Regions from separate parts of the Stenotrophomonas sp. YJH_SMC_80 genome, predicted to be linked through region 1. Evidence: riboswitches for the same ligand, from Rfam matches in the RefSeq annotation. Region 1 holds a riboswitch; the other holds the start of a gene.

Region 1 (3,512 bases):
TCTCCGCAGGAAAGGGCTCTGACTCCAACATCATCCATGCATGGCGTGGATCTACCGCTTCATCGGGCCGCCGGGCACCCGCCGTTTCGACCATGCGCGGCAGAAGTCCTCCTTCCTTGCGGTGTCGGCAATCTGCGCGGCACTCCAGTTGCGGGTAATCCAGATCGTCAGTGCCGTGCTGCTCAGATGCCAGCGCAGCATGTCGTGCCGTGGCTGCCGCCAAAGATGGCGGCGGGCAATCCAGAACGCCTCCCGTTCCACCTCTGGCACCTTCTTCTTCATCGCGTCGTCGTCGAAGAACTGCGCGGCGAAACTCCAGGGATTCATCGGCTGAAATCCTGTTCGCGGTTCACTGCTGCACGCAGCCACACCACTGGGCGCGCGGTCCGCCGGCTGCGGCCGGCCTTCCACCAGCGCCAGCCCGAACAGGTACAGCAGGCCAGGCAGCATTGCGATGCCGGCGGCCAGTACGACGACGGAGACCCATGCCTTACCGGCGGCACGCATCGCGCTCACTTCGCCTTCGGTTTCGGGTACCACAACGCGTTGACGATGACCCAGCGCTGGTCGAAGCGCCCCATGTGGAAGTAATCGACGAACCACGGCGTTTCCAATCGCACCGAGGCGGCATTGCCGGTCACGTCCAGCACCGTGCAGCGGCGGTCCCATTGATCCTTCGGGGTTTTCAGCGCGCCCTGCTTCGTCAGCGCGACCAGTTCTTCCTTCGACATGCGGCGCAGGCCCAGCCGCTCGTCGGGCGTATCGCCGAGGACCGCGCGCTTGGCCAGGTCCGGGTGCAGCGAACGGGCCACGCGCTGCGGGTCGGCTTCCAGCTGACCGTCCACGTAGTCATGGCAGGTGGCTTCGATGGCCGCGAGGGTGGCCGGGTCGACAGCCGGACTGGTTGACGCGGAGAGAGCGAACAACAGGGCGACGGTGGACATCCGGGTCTCCAGCGCTGAGGGCTGGGCGATCATCGCATGGCGGCACAGAGGCATCCATGTATGCCATGGATCTACAGGGACCGAGCATCCACCGCCTGCAGCCAGGCCAGCTTGCGTTCGCGCGGCTGCTGCTTGAGCTGCCATTCGGCGCGGGAGGCGGCGGCCCGGTCCGGGTACTCGCGCACGGCCAGCACCCGCAGCGGCGGCCGGGCCCGGGTGTAGCGCGCGCCCTTGCCAGCCTGGTGGGCGGCGAAACGCGCGTCCACGTCGGTGCTGATGCCGGCGTAATAGCTGCCATCGCGACATTCGAGCAGGTACAGGAACCACGGGCGGAGGGACGGGGCCATGCCCGGATTATGCCGTGCTGCACTGCAGCGGATATACTGGCGCCCGAATGCAGGAGAGAGGCGCCGCGCTGGCGCCCGCCGAAGGCGCAGGCTCCCATGATCGCTCAGGCCGGTGGGCTGGAATCCCACCAACCATGCATTCGACTCGCCGAGCTGGAGAGAGGTCACCGGGCATGCCCGGGACGATCCGCCGAAGGGGCACGCGGCCCATGCCGCTGAACTCTCAGGCAAAAGGACAGCGGGAGCGGCACCGGTCATCGTCATTCCGTCATTGCGCAGGCAATGGCGGCGTCCGCGCATGGCCGGCCCCACCGCGCCCGGAGCCTGCCCCATGCTGCTGTCCATCATCTACCTGATCGCCATTTCCGCCGAAGCCATGACCGGCGCGCTGTCCGCCGGCCGCCGCCGCATGGACCTGTTCGGCGTGGTCATGATCGCCTGCGTCACCGCACTCGGCGGTGGTTCACTGCGCGACATCCTGCTCGGCCACTACCCGCTGGGCTGGGTGAAGCATCCCGAGTACCTGGGCTTCACCGTGTGCGCGGCGCTGATCGCCACCTGGGTGGCGCGCTGGATGCACCACTTCCGCCGCACCTTCCTGGTGCTCGATGGCCTGGGCCTGATCGCCTTCACCCTGATCGGCTGCTCGATTGCGCGCGAAGCCGGCCATGCGATGCCGATCGTGCTGATCGCCGGCATGCTGACCGGCGCGTTCGGCGGCGTGCTGCGCGACATCCTCTGCAACGAGGTGCCGCTGATCTTCCAGAAGGAGCTGTACGCGATCATCGCGCTGCTGACCGGCGCGGCCTACCTGTTGCTGCTGCACTGGGGCGTGGCCGACGCCACCGCGATCCTGTGCTGCCTCGGCGGCGGCTTCGCGCTGCGCCTGCTGGCGATCCACTACCGCTGGGAAATGCCGAAGTTCGTGTACCACGACGAAGTGCATTGAGGTTCGCGCGGCGGAATCCGCACCACCCCGGCGATGTACCTGGCGCTGTCGCTCATGCGCAGCGCCAGGCGCATCGCCGGTGCAGATGGGCCGGTCTCCAACTCCGACCGGCCCTGATCGCGGCCGCACCCCCGCAGGCACTGGCCGCCATCCACACACGTGCCGCACTCAAGCGGCTTCGGACACCTTCACGTCGCGACGGGCGCGCACGGCCGCGGCCAGTCGCTCCAGCACCGTCACGGTGGTGTCCCAGTCGATGCAGCCATCGGTGATGCTCTGCCCGTAGACCAGCGGTTGGCCTTCCACCAGTTCCTGGCGACCACCGACCAGATGGCTCTCGATCATCACACCGACGATGCGCTGTTCACCGTCTTCCAACTGAACGGCGATGTCCTCGATCACCTTCGGCTGGTTGTCCGGGTTCTTCAGGCTGTTGGCATGGCTGGCGTCGATCATCAGACGAGTCGGCAGCTTGGCCTTGGCCAGCGCCTGGCAGGCCTCGGCGACACTGCCTGCATCGTAGTTCGGCTGCTTGCCGCCGCGCAGGATCACATGGCAGTCCGGGTTGCCAGTGGTCGACACGATGGCGGTGCCGCCCTGCTTGGTGACCGACAGGAAGTGATGCGGATTGGAGGCCGCACCCACCGCGTCGGCGGCGATCTTCACGTTGCCATCGGTGCCGTTCTTGAAGCCGACCGGGCACGACAGCCCCGAGGCCAGTTCGCGGTGCACCTGGCTTTCGGTGGTGCGCGCACCAATGGCGCCCCAGGCCACCAGATCGGCGATGTATTGCGGCGAGATCACGTCGAGGAACTCGACGCCGGCCGGCAGGCCGAGCTTGTTGATGTCGCGCAGCAGGCCACGGGCGATGCGCAGGCCCTTGTCGATCCTGAAGCTGCCGTCCAGGTCCGGATCGTTGATCAGGCCCTTCCAGCCCACCGTGGTGCGCGGCTTCTCGAAGTACACGCGCATCACGATTTCAAGTTCCCCGGCCAGCGCGTCACGCAGCGGCTTCAGGCGCTGGGCGTACTCGATGGCGGCCTTCGGGTCGTGGATCGAGCATGGGCCAACCACCACTGCCAGGCGGTCGTCACGGCCATGCAGGATCTGGTGCAGGGCCGCGCGCGAGGCGCTGACGGTGTCGGAGGCTTCATCGTCACACGGCAGCATCGCCAGCAGCTGGGCAGGCGGTGTCAGCGGTTCGATGGTGCGGATACGCAGGTCGTCGGTGTGCGGGGGCATTGGGGGAGGTCTCCGGAACGTTGGGGTCCC
Region 2 (3,512 bases), on a different contig from region 1:
GCGCAGGTTGTAACCGGCGGCGCGTGCCTTGGCATGGATTTCATCGGCATGCACGCCGGTGACGTGCAGGGTGTCGAAGAAGTCGCCACCGACCTGCACGCCGGCATTGCGCAGCGCTGCGGCCAGGATCGAGGCCAGGCGGTGCGTGCGGCGGGCAATGCGGGTCAGGCCTTCCGGGCCGTGGTAAACGGCGTACATCGAGGCCATCACCGCCAGCAGCACCTGCGCGGTACAGATGTTGGAGGTGGCCTTCTCGCGGCGGATGTGCTGTTCGCGGGTCTGCAGGGTCAGGCGGTAGGCCGGGTTGCCCTGGGCATCGATCGAAACGCCGATCAGGCGGCCCGGCATCGAGCGCTTGTAGGCGTCACGGCAGGCCATGAAGGCGGCGTGCGGGCCACCGAAGCCGAACGGCACGCCGAAACGCTGGCTGTTGCCGACCACGATGTCCGCGCCCCATTCGCCCGGGGCAGCCAGCAGGGTCAGGGCCAGCAGGTCGGTGGCCACGGCCACCAGGCCGCCGCGTGCGTGCACGGCATCGACCAGCGCCTTGTAGTCGCCGACCTGGCCGAAGGTGTCCGGATACTGCAGCAGCAGGCCGAACGCTTCTGCTTCCAGTGCTTCGGCCGGGGTGCCGACGCGCAGCACGATGCCCATGGGCTCGGCGCGGGTACGCAGCAGTTCCAGGGTCTGTGGGTGCACGGCGTCGTGCACGAAGAAGGTGTCCGACTTCGATTTGGCCGAACGCTTGGCCAGAGTCATCGCTTCGGCGGCGGCGGTGGCTTCGTCCAGCAGCGAGGCGTTGGCGATTTCCATGCCGGTCAGGTCGGCGCACAGGGTCTGGAAGTTGATCAGCGCTTCCATGCGGCCCTGCGAGATTTCCGCCTGGTACGGGGTATAGGCGGTGTACCACGCCGGGTTTTCCAGGATGTTGCGCAGGATCACGTTCGGCGTGTGGGTACCGTAGTAACCCTGGCCGATGAAGCTGCGCAGCACGGTGTTCTTGTCGGCGATCGCACGGATCTTCGCCAGTGCCTGCACTTCGGTCATCGACTCCGGCAGTGCCAGCGGTGCCGGCGACTTGATCTTGGCCGGCACGATGGCGTCGGTCATCGCATCCAGCGACGCGTGGCCGACGACGTCGAGCATCTGCGCGATCTCGGCGTCGTTGGGGCCGATGTGGCGCTCGACGAACGCGTTGTGGTGCTCGAGCTCACGCAGGGAAGGGGTGTTCTGGGACATGGCGAAGGATCCGTCAGGAAAGGGCACACGCACGGGCACAAGCCGCCGGTCGGCGGTCTGCGGGGCGCCCCTCTGTCCTTTTGCCTGAGAGTTTAAAAGCGCGGCGGACCGCAGCTTCGTGCCCCTTCGGCGCCGGATCGAACCGGTCTCTCCAGAGTTGTGTTACGGGTGGTATCGGGCCTGAGCGATTACGGGCGTTGCGCCTTCGGCAGCGGTGTTCCGCTTCTCCCACCGTGTTGCCCCCCGATTATAGCCCGTTGCGGGCGCGGCGGCCGCCTTCGGACCTGGCGGCCGCGCCTGAATGGCCGATGGCCCGTCCGTGCGTTTTGTGCACTGCTGCATGGCATCAGGCGCAATCCCCACCTATGATGGGCGGATACCCGAATTCATCTGGCGCCGTCCCTGCTGCAGGGGACCGGCGCCCGCCGTGCGTGCCGCGCATGGCCCTGCCGGACGCCTTCCATGACCGCCGCTGTTGCTCCCTCCACCCGCCGCATGGCCCTGCTGCTCGCCGGCCTGGCCATGTTCGGTCCGTTTTCGATCGACACCATCTTCCCCGCGTTCCCGCAGCTGGCCCAGCGCCTGGCGGTGGACGAAGTGGCGGTGCAGCAGACCATCAGTGTGTACCTGCTGTTCTACGGCCTGATGAGCCTGGCGCACGGCCCGTTGTCCGATGCCTGGGGCCGCAAGCGGGTGATCCTCGGTGGCCTGGTGGTGTTCGTCGGCGCTTCGGTCGGCTGTGCGCTGTCCACCGACCTGACCACGCTGCTGGCGTTCCGCGCGCTGCAGGGCCTGTCAGCGGGCGTCGGCATGATCGTCGGCCGCGCGGTGATCCGCGACCTGTACCACGGACACGACGCGCAGCGCCTGATGAGCCAGGTATCGATGCTGTTCGGCATCGCTCCGGCCATCGCACCGATCATTGGCGGCTGGATCCTGCTCAGTGGCGCCGGCTGGCCACTGATTTTCTGGTTCCTGGTGATGTTTGCGCTGCTCCTGCTGGCGGCCACCGCACGCTACCTGCCGGAAACCCATCCGGTGGAGGCACGGGTGCCGTTGTCACCGCGCGTGCTGCTGCGTGATTACGTGCGCATCGGTTTCAACCCGCGGTTCCTGCGCCTGGCGCTGGCCGGCAGCATCGGTTTCGGCGGCATTTTCCTGTACATCTCCTCGGCGCCGGTGTTCGTGATGCAGCACCTGCATCTGGGCGAGGGTGGTTTTGCCTGGCTGTTCATCCCCACCATCGGCGGCATGACCACCGGCTCGTTCCTGTCCGGGCGCATGGCCGGGCACACCACGCCCACCCGCCAGGTGTCCATTGGTTTCGGCCTGTGTGCGCTGTCGGTGCTGCTGAATGTCGGCTACGTGGCGCTGTCGCCGCAGTTCGTGCTGCCGTGGGCGGTGCTGCCGATCTTCCTGGGCGGCATGGGCATGGCATTGATCTTCCCGATCCTGGCGCTGGCGGTGCTGGACATGTACCCGCATCAGCGCGGCCTGGCCTCGTCGCTGCAGGCCTTCGTGCAGCTGATGATCAGCACGGTGGTGGCCGGCGTGGTGTCGCCGCTGCTCAGCGCCAGCCCGCTGCACCTGGCACTGGGGCAGGCCGCGTTCTTCGCCGCCGGCTTCGTGTTCTGGTACTGGGAACACCAGCGTGAACGCGCGGCACAGGCGGCCTGCACGGGCCATTGAGCAGCGCGCAGGGGTAGGGCCGGCCGCTTTGCCCGCAACGCTTGCGAAGAGGAACGACCGGACTAGGCTGGGCACTCCAGCCAGCCGGTGCGTGGATGCACGACAGCCAGCCAATCCGATGTCGTTGCATGAGGTTCCCCATGGCTGCGCAGCAGACCTACCGCCTGTTCGAGGTGGCGCTGAAGGAGCGCCGCGTTCTTTCCCCTTCCCTGGACCGCATGGTGTTCACCGGTGCCGACGTGGCGCGGATGAAGACCGAAGGCCCTGACCAGCGCATCAAGGTGTTCTTCCCCTTGCCCGGCCAGGAGGTACCGCAGGTCCCCAGCGGTGAAGACTGGTACCCACGCTACCGGGCCCTGCCGGACGACAAGCGCCCGCCGATGCGTACCTACACCATCCGCCAGTTGCGCGCGGAGCAGGGCGAGGTCGACGTCGATTTCGTCATCCATGGCGAAACCGGCCCCGCCTCGCGCTGGGCCATGCACGCCCGCCCAGGCGACCGCGTGGTGCTGCTGGCCCCGGACGCCGACTGTGCCGGGAGCAGCGAGGGCTGGGAGTGGAAGCCACCGGCCGGTGTCGGCCAG

The links. A riboswitch is a leader RNA that binds a small molecule or an ion and turns the genes downstream of it on or off. The one in region 1 is predicted to bind glycine.
Region 2: linked by a shared signal. The riboswitch ahead of gcvP (aminomethyl-transferring glycine dehydrogenase) and the one ahead of AC5P99_RS19555 (trimeric intracellular cation channel family protein) in region 1 are both predicted to bind glycine.

What each region holds. Positions count from the first base shown of each region.
Region 1 covers NZ_JCAFVP010000018.1:37,954-41,465, forward strand. Annotated here, with positions in the region: gene AC5P99_RS19540 (hypothetical protein) at 52-507, opposite strand; gene AC5P99_RS19545 (nuclear transport factor 2 family protein) at 513-944, opposite strand; gene AC5P99_RS19550 (GIY-YIG nuclease family protein) at 1,016-1,291, opposite strand; glycine riboswitch at 1,332-1,421, shown strand; glycine riboswitch at 1,435-1,540, shown strand; gene AC5P99_RS19555 (trimeric intracellular cation channel family protein) at 1,623-2,240, shown strand; gene AC5P99_RS19560 (3-deoxy-7-phosphoheptulonate synthase) at 2,409-3,482, opposite strand.
Region 2 covers NZ_JCAFVP010000001.1:503,735-507,246, forward strand. Annotated here, with positions in the region: gene gcvP (aminomethyl-transferring glycine dehydrogenase) at 1-1,239, opposite strand, end outside; glycine riboswitch at 1,302-1,404, opposite strand; gene AC5P99_RS02170 (multidrug effflux MFS transporter) at 1,702-2,928, shown strand; gene AC5P99_RS02175 (siderophore-interacting protein) at 3,069-3,512, shown strand, end outside.